Bradyrhizobium sp. WD16: one gene and its partner. The protein of the gene in region 1 binds, or shares a complex with, the protein of each later gene. Links are inferred from orthologs where the notes say so. Each region holds a gene or a part of one and is shown on either strand. Other genes may lie near its edges. The genes, in order: DB459_RS01390 and trxA.

Region 1 (7,574 bases):
TTGCCAGGCGCGTCGCCTTGATTCCGTTCCAGGCGGAAGAACCGGTCGGTGTCAGCCGCCTCGCGGCGCTGACAGAGACAGGGGATGCATAGTCTTTCTCATTCTTCCGGCGCGCCGTTTTGGTTGATCGCGCGAGTGCGATTTTCTGTCCGCCGCCGATACAAGGTGACGATCCCACAGCCGGCCCGTTCGAGCGCCGGTCTGACGCGGCGAGGATGCGGGCTTGATCCATCGCAAGCGTTTCACCGGTGTGTCGTTGCTTCATGACGGCGCCCGGAGTGCGTATTTCATCGAGGTCCGATCATGCTTGAATACAATGTGACGGCGAAGCGGCTGGATTCGCATGGCAGCGTCGCCAGCTGCAAGAATGCCCACGTCACGCTCGATACCGACGTCAACGGCCGGCTCGACGCGTTCAATCCGGCAGAGCTGTTCCTGGCTGCGATTGCGGCCTGCATGATCAAGGGGATCGAGCGGGTGGCGCCGATCATCCAGTTCGATTTCCGCAACGTGGAGGTGCGGCTCCATGGCCTGCGCCGGGACAGCCCGCCCTTCATGGCCTCGATTTCCTATGAGCTCATCGTCGACACCGACGAGACCGACCGCCGCCTCGACCTGCTGCACCAGAACGTGCGCAAGTACGGCACGATCTCGAACACGGTCGCGGCGGCCACCGAGCTGAAAGGGAGCATCCGCCGCGCCTCCGGCGCCGCTTGACTCTTCTAAGATATCCAATATTCTGGATATATGGATGAAACGCGAGCCATCGATGCCCTTGGGGCGCTGGCCCAGCCGACGCGGCTGGACACCTTTCGCCTGTTGGTGAAGCGCGAACCTGAAGGGGTCGCCGCGGGCGAACTGGCGCGCCTCGTCGGCGTGCCGCAGAATACCATGTCGGCCCATCTTTCGGTGCTGGCGAGGGCCGGTCTCGTCGTCGGCGAGCGGCACAGCCGCTCCATCATCTATCGCGTTGATCTGAGTGTGTTCCGCGAACTGACCACCTTCCTGGTTCAAGACTGTTGCGACGGCCGTCCCGACGTCTGCGCGCCTTTGATCGGCAGCATCAAGGCGTGCTGTGCGCCGGCGACGACGAGCGCCGCGAGGAAGAAGAGCCATGCCCGCCAGAAGTTATAACGTGCTGTTCCTGTGCACCGGCAATTCGGCACGCTCGATCCTCGCCGAAGCCATCCTCAACCGGGAGGGGCAGGGTGTGTTCCGCGCCTTCTCCGCCGGCAGCGCGCCGAAGGGCGAGGTCAATCCCTTTGCCCTCAAGGTGCTCGAAACTCTCGGCTATCCGACCGCCGGCCTGCGCTCGAAGAGCTGGTCCGAATTCGCCGCGCCGGACGCGCCGGTGATGGATTTCGTCTTCACCGTCTGCGACAATGCCGCCGGCGAGTCCTGCCCGGTCTGGCCGGGGCAGCCGATGACCGCTCATTGGGGCATCGAGGACCCGGCCGCGGTCGACGGCACGGATTTCGAAAAACATACGGCCTTCCTGACCGCGTACCGTTATCTGAAGAACCGCATCGACGCCTTCACCAGCCTGCCGCTCGCAAGCGTCGACGCGATCTCGCTCGGCGCCAGGCTGCGCAACATCGGTCGCAGCGACGGCGCAACCCGCCCACGTCCCGACGTGGCCTGATCCCCTAGGCGGTTTCATTCCAATGAGCACTTTCGAACGCTATCTGTCGTTGTGGGTCGCCCTGTGCATCGTTGCCGGGGTCGCGCTCGGCCACCTGATGCCGGGCCTGTTCGCCGTGGTGGCGTCGGCCGAGCTCGCCAAGGTCAACCTGCCGGTGGCGGCGCTGATCTGGCTGATGATCATCCCGATGCTGCTGAAGATCGATTTCGGCGCGCTCGGCGAGGTCCGACAGCACTGGCGCGGCGTCGGCGTGACGCTGTTCATCAACTGGGCGGTGAAGCCGTTCTCGATGGCGTTGCTCGGCACCTTCTTCATCGGCCACGTGTTCGCCGGGATGCTGCCGGCCGGGCAGATTTCATCCTACATCGCCGGGCTCATTCTGCTGGCGGCGGCGCCCTGCACCGCCATGGTCTTCGTCTGGTCGAACCTGTGCGAGGGCGAGCCGCATTATACCCTGAGCCAGGTGGCGCTGAACGACGTCATCATGGTGTTCCTGTTTGCGCCGCTGGTCGGTCTTCTGCTCGGCGTCGCCTCGATCTCGGTGCCCTGGGCGACGCTGCTGCTGTCCGTGCTGCTCTATATCGTCGTGCCGGTGGTGATCGCTCAAGCCTGGCGCAGCCGTCTCCTGTCGCTGGGGCGAGATGCCCTGGAGCGCACCCTCAATCGCCTGCAGCCCGCCTCGCTCGTCGCCCTGCTGGCGACGCTGGTGCTGCTGTTCGGCTTTCAGGGCGGCCAGATCCTCAGGCAGCCGCTGGTGATCGCGATTCTCGCGGTGCCGATCCTGATCCAGGTCTATTTCAATGCCGGGCTCGCCTATCTGCTCAGCCGTCGCTTCGGCGTCGCCTGGTGCGTCGCGGCTCCGGCGGCGTTGATCGGCGCCAGCAATTTCTTCGAGCTGGCGGTTGCCGCCGCCATCAGCCTGTTCGGTCTTGAGTCCGGCGCGGCGCTCGCCACCGTGGTCGGCGTGCTGGTCGAAGTGCCGGTGATGCTGTCGGTGGTCCAGATCGTCAAAGCGACCCGGTCCTGGTATGAAGCGGGATCGCAGACGACGAAGCCCGCGCAAGCCAAACCGCTGGGCTGAACGCGCGCGGCGGCACCCTGCAGCAAGACGAAGAAAGAGAGACCGGTCACCATGGACGTCGTGATTCATCACAATCCGGATTGCGGCACCTCCCGCAACGTCCTCGCCATCATCGAGGCGGCGGGCTACCGGCCGACGATCATCGAATACCTGAAGACCGGCTGGACCAGGCCGCAGCTGCTGGGGCTGTTCGCTGCGGCCGGCTTGACGCCGCGAACGGCGCTGCGCACCACCAAGTCGCCCGCCGCGGAACTCGGTCTTCTCGACGACAGCGTGCCCGACGAGCGCATTCTTGAGGCGATGATCGCGCATCCCGTCCTCGTGAACCGGCCGATCGTCTGTACGCGCCAAGGCGTTCGCCTCTGCCGGCCAAGCGATGTCGTTCTCGATCTGCTCGACACCCTTCCGCCCGGCCCCTTCCACAAGGAGGACGGATCGCTGCTGATCGATGCGGAGGGCCATCGCGTTGTCTGAGCCGCTGGACCATCTGCCCAATCTGAGCGAGAGCTGTTTTGAGCCGATCGATCGAGATCGGCTGGTAAATCCTCAGGTCTCGCTCCATCCGCCGCGTATTCTCCTGCTCTACGGCTCGGTCCGGGAGCGGTCCTACAGCCGCCTGGTGACCGAAGAAGCGGCACGGATCTTACGACGGTTCGGCGCCGAGACCCGGACCTTCAATCCGAGTGGCCTGCCGCTGCCCGATGACGGTTCGGCGGATCATCCGAAGGTTGCCGAGCTTCGCGAAGCCGTCACCTGGGCCGAGGGCATGGTGTGGTGCTCGCCCGAGCGCCACGGCGCCATGACCGGCATCATGAAGGCGCAGATCGACTGGATTCCGCTGTCCATCGGCGCCGTTCGCCCGACCCAAGGCAAGACCCTGGCGGTGATGCAGGTCAGTGGCGGCTCCCAGTCGTTCAACGCGGTGAACCAGCTGCGGGTGCTGGGGCGCTGGATGCGGCTGATCACGATTCCCAATCAGTCGTCCGTCGCCAAGGCGTTCGCCGAGTTCGACGATGCCGGACGGATGAAGCCGTCGCCCTATTACGATCGCATCGTCGACGTGATGGAGGAACTGATGAAATTCACGCTGCTGACCAGGGATCGCAAGGACTACCTGGTCGATCGCTACAGCGAACGCAAGGAGAGTGCGGCCGAACTCTCGGAGCGCGTGAACCAGCGGTCGATCTGAAAGCGCCGGTTACCGGCCGCGCAATCGCATCACGAACGAGCCGGATCGATTATCTGCCGCGACGCAAGCGATCCGGTGCTCGCGGCAGATCGAAACGGCCCCGGTCAGCTGCCGCAGGTCGGAGCGCAACAGGGAGCATCCTTGCCGGGCTTCACCGCACGGACGAAGGCGCCCATGAATTTGCCGTCCGCCGCCTTGGCGATCGCCTCGACATCGATGCCCTTGGCGGCGAGGAATTCGCGGGCATCCTCGACCCGGTAGATCCGGGTCGGCTCGATGCCGATCTGTTCGAAGCCTGCCGCCGCGAGTCTGCCGCGATAGTCGTTTTCCTCGAGAGCGCCGGCGATGCAGCCGACCCAGAGCAGCATGTCGTTGCGGATCGCCTCGGGCACCTCGCCGCGGGTCACCACGTCCGACACCGCGAAACGACCGCCCGGCTTGAGCACGCGAAAGGCCTCGCGCAGCACCTGGTCCTTGTCGGCGGACAGGTTGATCACGCAGTTGGAGATGATCACGTCGACCGAATTGTCGGGCAGGGGAATGTGCTCGATCTCGCCCTTGAGGAATTCGACGTTCTGCACGCCGGCCTTCTTCTGATTGTCGCGGGCGAGCGCCAGCATCTCGTCGGTCATGTCGAGGCCGTAGGCCTTGCCGGTGGGCCCGACCCTGCGGGCCGAGAGCAGCACGTCGATGCCGCCGCCCGATCCGAGGTCGAGCACCGTCTCACCCTGCTTCAGTTCGGCGAGCGCGGTCGGATTGCCGCAGCCGAGGGAGGCGAGCACCGCCGCTTCCGGCAGATCGCCGGTCTCCTGGTCGGAATAGAGATGGGACGTGATGGGGCTCGCCCGATCGAGGGCGGGGCCGCCGCAGCACGAGCCGGCGCGCAGCGCCGCCTGGCTGTATTTCTGTCGAACCGCTTCCTTGATGTCCGTCGTCATGTGATCCTCCTCAGCAGCAGGTGACGGCTTCGGGCTTGATGGCTTTGTTGCGCGTGCAGCATTCGGCGAACAGGAAGGCCAGGATTTCCTGCAGCCCATCGGCGTTGGCGGTGTAGCGAAGGAAGGTGCTCTCGCGCCGGACGAGGACCAGTCCCTCGTTCTTCAGCTTTTCGAGGTGGTGGGACAGGGTGGAGGCCGGGATGTCGAGGTCGGCGGCGATCTCGCCGACGACGAGGCCTTCCGGATGCGCCTTGAGCAGCAGCCGCACGATGCGCAGGCGCGATTCCGAACCGAGTGCGGCGAGCATGTCGGCGAAGCGGGCGTTCTGGTCGGGTCCGTGGGTCTGCACGGCAGCCTCCGTTTCCATAATTCTATAATTATAGAAATATGGAAACGCAAGGGCAAACACGCACCGGTCGGACACCGTCGAGTCCCGCAGTCATGCGCCGGCCAGCCTCCGCGACGACCGCGCGCTGCGGGGCATGCAATCCGAAGGGGCGTGCGGCGCGAACCGCACGCCCCTTCGGGGGCGCGTCAGCGCTTCAGCGCTTCGGCCACGGCGGTCTTGAGCGACGTCGTCGGGCGCCCGATCAGGCGGCTCAGGGTATGGCTGTCGTCGAACAGGCCGCCCCTTGAGGCGCCGACGTCCGACTCCGCGAGCATGGTGGCGACCGGCTCGGGCAGGCCGGCGCCGATCAGCGCGCCGCGAAACGCCGCTTCCGGAAGGTTCTGGTAGATGATCGGCTTGCCGGTCTGGAGCGCCACTTCGGCGGCGAGATCGGCGAGCGTGTAGGAGTCGTCGCCCGACAGCTCGTAGACCTTGCCGGACTGATCCGCCGCCGATGTCAGGACCGCGGCCGCTGCCTCGGCATAGTCGCGGCGGGGGGCCGAGGCGATCCGTCCTTCGCCGGCGCTGCCGATGAAGGCGCCATGCTGGAGCGCCGCCGGAATCGAAGCGAGATAATTCTCGGTGTACCAGCTGTTGCGCAGCAGGACGTAAGGCACGCCGCTCGCCTTTAGCAGAGCCTCTGTGGCCCGATGCTCGGCGGCGAGCCCCATGGGCGAGGTCTCGGCGTGAAGCAGGCTGGTATAGGCGATCAGGCCGACGCCGGCCTTCTTGGCTGCCCCGATGACGTTCTGGTGCTGGTGGACGCGCTGGCCGACGGCGCTGGACGAAATGAGAAGCAGCTTGTCGATGCCGGCGAGGGCCCGCTCCAGACCTGCTGCATCGTCGTAGTCGGCCTGACGGGTGACGACGCCCTTGGCCGCAAGGCCACCGGCTTTGCCGGGATCGCGGACGAGGGCGACGATTTGCGCCGCGGGTGTGGTCTTCAAGAGAGCGTCGATGACGAGCTGGCCGAGTTGGCCGGTGGCGCCGGTGACAGCAATCACGGGGTAATCCTCCTATGGATTGGATCGTTGACACCGGGCGATCTAGTCCATAAACGAACTTTTCGTAAGTACGCACAAAAATGTAAGTGTGATATTCTCAATGGACGAGGCCGGCGCGGCCCCGGAGGAGATGACCAATGACATCCCGAACGCCGCCCCGGACGTCGTTCTCGGAGATGATGCGCCGGGGACAGGTGTTTTCGCCAGATTGTCCCTCGCGCGAGGTCCTCAAGCACGTCACCAGCCGCTGGGGCGTGCTGGTGCTCGTGGCGCTCATTCCCGGCACCCAGCGCTTCAGCGATTTGCGGCGCCGGATCGGCGGCATCAGCGAACGCATGCTGGCCCAGACGCTGCAGTGGCTCGAGAATGATCGGCTGGTCGATCGCGTCGCCTATCCGGTCGTGCCGCCGCATGTCGAATACAGCCTCACGCCGTTGGGGCGCGAGGTGGCCCTCCGCGTCGAAGGTCTGGTCGAATGGATCGAGACCAACCTCGGCCAGATTCTCGCTGGTCGGACGACGGCGGCGGAATAACCAGGCGCGAGGCGTAACGCCGGTCCGTATGCGTGGCCGTCATCGGCACGCGACGTTCGCGGCATCCGAAATCGCCCCGACGCAGCGCTGCCGGCGCCCCTGGCGCGGGCCGCAGACACGATTTCGTCCCGGATGCCTTGGGCTGACGGCGAAGGGCGTCGTGATGCTGGCGTTCACGGCTTTGCGAAATCCATCACTCGCATTGCACGACCGGCCGGCGCTGCCGTTCGGCGTCATCAGGACGGCCGCCATCCCTTGGTCGCGGACAAGAGCTCCTGAAAAGCGATCTCGACCTCATTCACGAGGTGATAGTTCAAACGGCCTGCGCCGATCGCCCGGTCCGCCGGATCGATCAGCGGTACGATGCTGTTCTCCAGTTCGGGCTCATCGGTCTGGACCGGATTGAAGCGATGCTTGGGAAATCGCCTCTGGAGCGCGTCGTAGATCATCGAGGTCTCGGCATCGCAGGTCACCGGCGTGAGACTGAACATGAACATGGCCATTGCAGCGTTCTCCGATCCCGAAGTCTGGTCTGTCTGGTCCTGCCTCAGCTGCCCGACGTCCGGGGCGCGCAGGTGTTGGACCGGAAGCGGTTGGACAGGAAGCTGTTGTGCAGGAAGCGCCCGCCGGCCGGCAGTTCGCCGTCATCAACGTTTGCGTTTCCGGTGGTCGCGATCTTGATCGCCGGCATCGGTGGCCGACCGCGAGGGTAATATCATCCAAGTGATCGCGGATGGATTTGTTCCGTGCTGCTGAAAATGATTTGAGCCAGCGGGGCCGTGATGATCTTCCGTACCTT
Region 2 (7,581 bases), 1.5 Mb from region 1 along the record:
GCGATGACGACGGCGCGCCGGCGCCCGGCCATCCCCAGTTCGCGCTCCACAATCTTCTCGCCCGATTCGGCATCGAGCGTCGCGACGTGGTGCCGCTCGCTCTCCCGGCCGCGCACGGCCGCGAGCTGCTGGCCTCGGAAGCGCTGCGCCCGTCCGCTGCCACCGGACTGTGGCACCAGCGCCTGAGCGACCCCGCAGTTGCCCGCGCGATCGGCCTGGGCATGAGCCGCATCGCGGTCGTGGCGGCGCCGACCGCCGAAATCGAGGCGCTGGCGATTGCGGTTGCGATGCGCGAAGCCATCGAACAGCCGTCCATGACCGTGGCGCTGGTGACGCCCGACCGGGCGCTCGCCCGCCGTGTCATGGCCAGCCTCGATCGCTGGAAGCTCGCCTATGACGATTCCGGCGGCGATGCGCTGACCGACACCGCCGCCGGCCGCTTCGCCCGGCTCTGCGCGCTCGCTGCCGCCGATGGCCTTGCCCCGGCGACGTTGCTGGCGCTGCTCAAGCATCCCCTGTTCCGGCTCGGCCGCCGCGACGGCAGCTTCGCCCGTGCCATTGCCGGCCTCGAACGCGTGCTGCTGCGGGGCACGCGGCCGCAGTCCGGCAGCGCCGGCCTCAAACGGGATTTCGAGATCTTCCGCGGCGAATTCGACAAGATGCGCGGCGGCGTGCCGTCACTGCTGCACCGGGGTGAGCCGCGCAGCAAGATCGAAATCGAGATCCTGCCGCTGATCGCCGAGCTGATCGAACGTCTCGGCCGCGCCTTTGCGCCGCTCGAGCGCCTCGGCGACGGCAAGCCTCATGACCTGACCGAATTTGCAGCCGCCCACCGCGCGGTGCTCAACGCGCTCGGCACCGATGCCGACGACGAGATCGTCACCTTCGGCGACGCCGACGGGCTCGCCCTGGCCCAGGGCTTCGACGACCTCGACGCCGCCGGAGGCCTGAGCGGCGTCGTCCTCACCCTCGCCGATTATCCCGATGTCTTCCGCACCGCCTTCGGCGACCGAATCGTGCGGCGGCCGATCACCGCGGCGGCGCGGCTGCGGATCTTCGGCCCGCTGGAAGCACGCCTGACGACGAGCGAGCGCGTCATTCTCGGCGGCCTCGTCGAGGGCGTCTGGCCGCCGGAGCCGCGCATCGACCCCTGGCTGAACCGGCCGATGCGCCACCAGCTCGGTCTCGACCTGCCGGAGCGGCGCATCGGCCTGTCCGCCCACGACTTCGCCCAACTGCTCGGGGCGCCGGAGGTGGTGCTGACCCACGCCGCCAAGGTCGGCGGCGCGCCGGCCGTCGCCTCGCGCTTCCTGCACCGTCTCGAAGCGGTCGCCGGGGAGGCCCATTTTGCCGTGGCGCTGGCCCGCGGCGGTCGTTATCTCGCCTGTGCCGAGGCTCTCGACCGTCCCGCGCAAGTGGTTCCGATCGCCCAGCCGGCGCCGCGTCCGCCGCGCCACGCCCGGCCGCAGCGTCTCTCGGTCACCGAGATCGAGGACTGGCTGCGCGATCCCTACACGATCTACGCGCGGCGCATCCTCGATCTGCAGGCGCTCGATCCGGTGGACATGCCGCTGTCGGCGGCTGACCGCGGCTCTGCGATCCACAACGCCATCGCCGAATTCACGCAAGCCTTTCCCGACCGCCTGCCGGCCGACCCCGCGGCGGCGCTGCGCGCCATCGGCGCGCGGCATTTCGCCCCGCTGATGGACCAGCCGGAGGCGCGGGCGCTATGGTGGCCCCGCTTCCTGCGCATCGCCCATTGGCTCGGCCAATGGGAACGCGAGCGGCGCCAGGGCGTCGCCGAGATCCTCACCGAGATTCAGGGCGGCTTCGTTATTGCGCTGGACCAGGGCCGCAGCTTCCGTCTCAGCGCCCGCGCCGACCGCATCGAGCGCCGCAACGACGGCCGCTACGCCATTCTCGACTACAAGACCGGGATTCCACCGACCGGCAAGCAGGTGCGCATGGGGCTGTCGCCGCAGCTGACGCTGGAAGCGGCGATCCTGCGCGAGGGCGGCTTCGCCGGCATCGACGCCGGCGCCAGCGTCGGCGAGCTGACTTACGTCCGGCTCAACGGCAACAATCCGCCGGGCAAGGAGTGCAGGCTGGAACTGACGCGCGATGCACGAACCGAGCCGCCGCTGTCGCCGGACGAGGCCGCCATCGAGGCTCGCGCCAAGCTGGAGGCGCTGATCCGCGCCTTCGAGGACGAGAACCAGCCCTACAAATCGCTGGTGCTGTCGATGTGGTCGACCCGCTACGGCGATTACGATGCCCTGGCGCGGATCAAGGAATGGTCCGGCGAAGGCGGCACGGGAGAGGCGCCATGAGCTCCGCGCGCAAGATCCCCGACGACGTGCGCGATCGGCAGACCCGCGCCTCCGCTCCGACTGCCTCGGTCTTCGTTTCCGCCAATGCCGGGTCGGGCAAGACCCATGTGCTGGTGCAGCGCGTGGTGCGGCTGCTGCTCGCCGGCGTCGCGCCGGAAAAGATCCTCTGCATCACCTTCACCAAGGCCGCCGCCGCCAACATGGCCGAGCGGGTCTTCACCACGCTCGGGCACTGGATCACCCTCGACGACGCCGCGCTCGATGCCGCGCTCAGGGACACCGCGGTGACCCCCACGGCGGCGATGCGCCGCCGCGCCCGCGAATTGTTCGCCTGCGCCCTCGAAACGCCGGGCGGTCTCAAGGTCCAGACCATTCACGCCCTGTGCACGCGGCTGCTGCAGCAGTTTCCGTTCGAGGCCAATGTCCCGGCGCGCTTTGCCGTGCTCGACGACCGCGACCAGAATGAACTGATGGAGCGCGCCAGCCTCAAGGTGCTGCTCGCCGCGGCGGCCGCGCCGGACAGCAGCGTCGGCCGGGCGCTCGCCACCGCCATGAGCGGCGCCGCCGACGTCACCTTCCGCGACGTGGTGCGCGAGGCGGTGCTCAGCCGCGATCACTTCCAGGCCTGGACCAGCGCGGCGGTCACCGTCGAAACCGCCCAGGCGCAGCTCGCCCAGGTCCTCGACCTTGCCCCCGACGACAGCATCGCCGCCGTCGAACACGAGATCGTCGAAGGTCCCCATCTGGCCCGCGCCGACTGGCGTGCGGTCATCGAGGAGTTCGCGCAGGGTGGCAAGACCGATGCCGGCCAGGCAGAGCGGCTGTCGGAAGCCCTCGCCTCGAGCGGCGCCGAACAGATCGAAGCCTATCTCGGCCTGTTCTTCACCCAGCAGGGCGGCGAGCGCAAATCGCTGATCAGCAGGAAGCTCACGGACGAGGCGCCCGGCCTTGCCGAACGGCTGGCGCGCGAGGCCACCCGCCTCGCGGTCCTGGTGCCGCGCCGCCGCGCCGCTCAGGTCCGCGAGCGCACCTCGGCGCTGCTCGTCATCGCCAGCGCCGTCGCCGCCAATTATCGCGGCGAAAAGGAGGCGCGCGGCCTGCTCGATTACGATGACCTGATCGACAGAACGCTGGCGATGCTGGGACGCACGCCGGCGAGCTGGGTGCATTTCAAGCTCGACCAGGGCATCGATCATGTGCTGATCGACGAGGCCCAGGACACCAGCCCGCGGCAATGGGACATCATCGAACATCTGGTGTCGGAATTCACCTCCGGCAGCGGCGCGCGGCCCGATCGCCTGGTGCGAACCGTGTTCGCGGTGGGCGACGAGAAGCAGTCGATCTTCTCGTTCCAGGGCGCTGCGCCGCGCGAATTCGACCTGCGCCGCAGAGGATTCCAGCAGCGCTTCACCGCCGCCGAGCTGCCGTTCGACGCGCTGTCCTTCACCTACTCCTTCCGCTCGGGCCACGGCGTGCTGCATGCGGTGGAACGCACCTTCCGCGACCAGGCGATCTATCGCAGCATCACCTCCGACACGGAGGGCATGCCGCCACATCTGGCGCTCGCCGATGCCGCGCCGTCGACGGTGGAATTGTGGGAGTTGGAGCAGCCCAATCAGGGCCAGGATCTCGAAGGCTGGCGCGCGCCGTTCGACGCGGTGTCGCAGACGAGTCCCGAGGTGCGGCTCGCGCAGCGCATCCGCCAGCGCATCGCCAGCCTGGTTACCTCGGAAACCGCCATCGGCCCGGCGGGACGGCGGCGGCGCCTGCGCTATGGCGACATCCTGATCCTGGTGCGCCGGCGCGGCGCCACCTTCAACGCCATCATCCAGAGTCTGAAGCAGGGCCGCATTCCGGTCGCCGGCGCCGATCGGCTCAAGCTGACCGAGCACATCGCGGTGGTCGACCTGATGCATCTCGCCGATGCGCTGCTGTTCGCCGGCGACGATCTCGCCCTCGCCGTGGCGCTCAAGGGCCCGCTGTTCGGCCTCTCCGAAGACGACCTGTTCCGCATCGCTCACGGCAGACGCGGCAGCTTGCGCGACGCGCTGCATCAGCACGCGGCCGAGGACGCCCACTTCGCCGCGGCATGGTCGCGGCTGCAGGCCTGCGAGGCGCGCGCGCGCGAATTGGCGCCTTTCAGCTTCTATGCCTGGCTGCTCGGCGGCGATGGCGGCCGGGCCCGCATGCTGGCCCGGCTCGGCCCCGAAGCCAACGATGCCCTCGATGAATTCCTCGAACTGGCGCTCGCCTTCGAAAGCCGCGGCCCGGCCTCGCTGCAGGGCTTCATGGCCTGGCTGCGCGCCGCCGACACCGAAATCAAGCGCGACATGGAAATCTCCCGCGACGAAGTCCGGGTGATGACCGTGCACGGCGCCAAGGGCCTGGAAGCGCCGGTGGTGTTTCTCGCCGACACCACGTCGTCGCCCACCGACAGCCAGCGCCTCAGCCTGGTGCGGCTGCCGCCGCGCCCCGGCCTGCCGCGCGGCTGCGTGGTATGGGCCGGACGCAAGGCCGACGATCCGCCGGCGGTGGCGACGGCCCGCGCCGCCATGGTGGCGGACACCGAGGACGAATATCGCCGCCTGCTGTATGTGGCGATGACCCGCGCCGCCGATCGTCTCATCGTCGGCGGCTGCCAGCCGGGCAACCGCAATGAGGTGCGGGCGAATTCCTGGTACGACCTGATCCGCAAGGGGCTCGACGGCAGCGAACTGAAGCTCGCGACCGAGAGGACGCCGTTCGGCGACGTGCGTTGCTACAGCCATGGCGACGCCGCCGCGCTGCCGGCTCCCGCCGCGCTCGAGGCGGCCGCAGCAGCGCCTGAGCTCCCCGGCTGGTTGCGCCAGGCAGCCAGACGCGAAAGCGCCGAGCTGATCGCGCTGCAGCCTTCCCATGGCGGCGACGACGACAATGCCGCCGCCACGGTGAAATCCGGCGAGGCCGCCGAGAGCCGCCGCCGCGCGCAACGGCGCGGCGTGCTCGTCCATCGCCTGCTGCAGTCGCTGCCCGAGATCGACGCGTCACAGCGCACTGATGCGGCGCAGCGCTATCTGATGCGCCGGGCCGCCGACTGGAGCGAGGCCGAGCGCAGCGCCCTGCTCGGCGAAGTGCTGACTTTGATCGGCGCGGCGCCGTTCGCCGCGGTGTTCGGCCCGGCGAGCCGCGCCGAGGTCGCCATCGTCGGACGTCTCACCCGCAGCGGACGGCCGGCGGCACTGGTCAGCGGCCAGATCGATCGCCTGGTTGAGACCGACGGCGAGATCCTGATCGTCGACTTCAAGACCAATCACGCCCCGCCGCGCCGCCTTGCCGATTGTCCGCCGGCCTATCGCCGCCAGCTTGCGCTCTACCGTGCGGTGCTGTCGCGCCTGCAACCGCGCAAGCGCGTCCGGGCCGCGCTGATTTGGACGGAAACCACTGAAATCATGGAGATTCCTGGCCATGAGCTGGATGCGGAGCTGGCCAGCATCACCGCGGCGTGACCGGGGTCGACGCCACCTTGACCCCACCCCGGCCGGTTCATAGGTTCGCTAGTGAGAGTGCGGCGCGAATCTCCGCGCCCCCCAAATTCAGGCAAAGAGGCACGTGATGTCGGTCGGCAAGGTATCGGACGCCAATTTCGAATCGGAGGTCCTCAAGGCGTCGGGGCCCGTCGTGGTCGACTTCTGGGCCGAGTGGTGCGGCCCCTGCCGCATGATCGCGCCGGCACTCGACGAGATCGCCGGCGCCATGGGCGAGAAGGTGAAGATCGTCAAGCTCAACGTCGATGAGAATCCGCAGACCGCCTCGAAATACGGTGTGATGTCGATCCCGACCCTGATGATCTTCAAGGGTGGCGAACTCGCCTCCCGCCAGGTCGGCGCGGCGCCGAAGGCCAAGCTGCAGCAGTGGATCAGCGCCGCGGTCTGACGCGACCAGCGACGACCCAATCGAACCGGCCGGCGCAAGCCGGCCGTTGTCGTTTCAGCGGCGGATGTCCGTGAGCGCGATCAGCGCGGCGGCGTGCCGTTGGCCTCGAGCACCGCGCCGGCGAGATAAAGCGAGCCGGTGATGAGGATACGCGGCGCGATCTCATAGGCGAGACGGGCGATCGTCGACAGCGCCGCCGCCACCGACGGCGCCGTCTCCACCCGCATGCCGAGCGACCGGGCGGCATCCGCCAACGCCTCGACCGGCATCGCCTTGTCCTGGTCGGGCACCGGCACCGCGATGATATGGCGCGTCAGCCCGGCAAAGTTGCCGAGGAAGCCGCGGGCGTCCTTGTTGCCCATCATGCCGGCGATCACGACCAGCGGCCGCGACACCCGCTCCTCGAGGTCGCCGATGGCGGCAGCGACCACCCGGCCGCCGTCGACATTGTGGCCGCCGTCGAGCCAGATCTCGGCATCCGGCGGCGCTACCGCGAGCAGGGCACCCGAGGTCAGCCGCTGCATCCGCGCCGGCCATTCGGCGCGGGCGATGCCGGTCTCGAAGGCCGACTGCTCGATACGGAAGGCGTCGGTGGCCCGCAGCGCGGCGATCGCCAGCCCGGCATTGTCGAACTGATGGCGGCCGAACAGCCGCGGCGCGGACAGATCGAGCAGGCCGCGCTCGTCGTGATAGACCAGACGTCCATGCTCGACATCGACGTGCCAATGCTGGCCGGCCATGTGCAACGGTGCGCCGGCACGGCGCGCCGCCAGTTCGATCACCGCCTCGGCCTCGGCCGGCTGCGCCGCCGATACCACCGGCACCCGCCGCTTGATGATGCCGGCCTTCTCGCCGGCGATGGCCGCGAGCGTGTCCCCGAGAAAGTCCTGATGATCGATGCTGACGGGGGCGATGACGCTCACCGCCGGCTGATCGATCACATTGGTGGCGTCGAGCCGGCCGCCGAGGCCGACTTCGAGCAGCACCGCGTCGGCCGGATGCGAGGCGAACAGCGTCAGCGCCGCCGCCGTTTCCATCTCGAACACCGTGATCGGGGCGCCGGCATTGACCGCCTCGCATTCGGCCAGCACCGCGCGCAACGCGTCGTCGCTCGTCAATTCGCCGCCGCCGACGCGGCCGAGGCGAAAACGTTCGTTGATGCGCACGAGATGCGGCGAGGTGTAGGTGTGAACGGCGAGCCCCGCGGCCTCGAGAATGGCGCGCAGATAGGCCACGGTCGATCCCTTGCCGTTGGTGCCGGCGACATGGATGACCGGCGGCAGCCGCCGCTCGGGATGGCCGAGGGCGTCGAGGATCCGCAGCATGCGGTCGAGCGTCA

What was found.
Region 2: the proteins of DB459_RS01390 (region 1) and trxA are in contact, whole or in part, in an NMR structure (PDB 2IPA), measured with the Bacillus subtilis proteins. The link is inferred for Bradyrhizobium sp. WD16 from one-to-one orthologs.

What each region holds. Positions count from the first base shown.
Region 1 is NZ_CP028908.1:282,000-289,573, reverse strand. What follows is about bases 1-2,878. They hold DB459_RS01390 (arsenate reductase ArsC), read left to right. Parts: upstream 1-1,114; coding sequence 1,115-1,642; downstream 1,643-2,878. Other genes in these bases: arsC (arsenate reductase (glutaredoxin)), read left to right, coding at 2,775-2,878; arsB (ACR3 family arsenite efflux transporter), read left to right, coding at 1,665-2,723; DB459_RS01395 (helix-turn-helix transcriptional regulator), read left to right, coding at 748-1,134; DB459_RS01400 (OsmC family protein), read left to right, coding at 304-717; arsA (arsenical pump-driving ATPase), read left to right, coding at 1-92. Also shown: more of arsC, read left to right, coding at 2,879-3,197; arsenical resistance protein ArsH, read left to right, coding at 3,190-3,912; DB459_RS01370 (arsenite methyltransferase), read right to left, coding at 4,017-4,850; DB459_RS01365 (helix-turn-helix transcriptional regulator), read right to left, coding at 4,861-5,199; DB459_RS01360 (SDR family oxidoreductase), read right to left, coding at 5,385-6,242; DB459_RS01355 (helix-turn-helix domain-containing protein), read left to right, coding at 6,380-6,775; DB459_RS01350 (hypothetical protein), read right to left, coding at 7,012-7,278; DB459_RS01345 (hypothetical protein), read right to left, coding at 7,323-7,466; DB459_RS01340 (hypothetical protein), read left to right, coding at 7,509-7,574. UniProt on the Bacillus subtilis protein: Catalyzes the reduction of arsenate [As(V)] to arsenite [As(III)]. In vitro, can dephosphorylate para-nitrophenyl phosphate (pNPP).
Region 2 is NZ_CP028908.1:1,822,320-1,829,900, forward strand. The notes cover bases 4,697-7,581. They hold trxA (thioredoxin), read left to right. Parts: upstream 4,697-5,921; coding sequence 5,922-6,242; downstream 6,243-7,581. Other genes in these bases: addA (double-strand break repair helicase AddA), read left to right, coding at 4,697-5,815; DB459_RS08430 (folylpolyglutamate synthase/dihydrofolate synthase family protein), read right to left, coding at 6,323-7,567. Also shown: double-strand break repair protein AddB, read left to right, coding at 1-2,330; more of addA, read left to right, coding at 2,327-4,696. UniProt on the Bacillus subtilis protein: Participates in various redox reactions through the reversible oxidation of its active center dithiol to a disulfide and catalyzes dithiol-disulfide exchange reactions.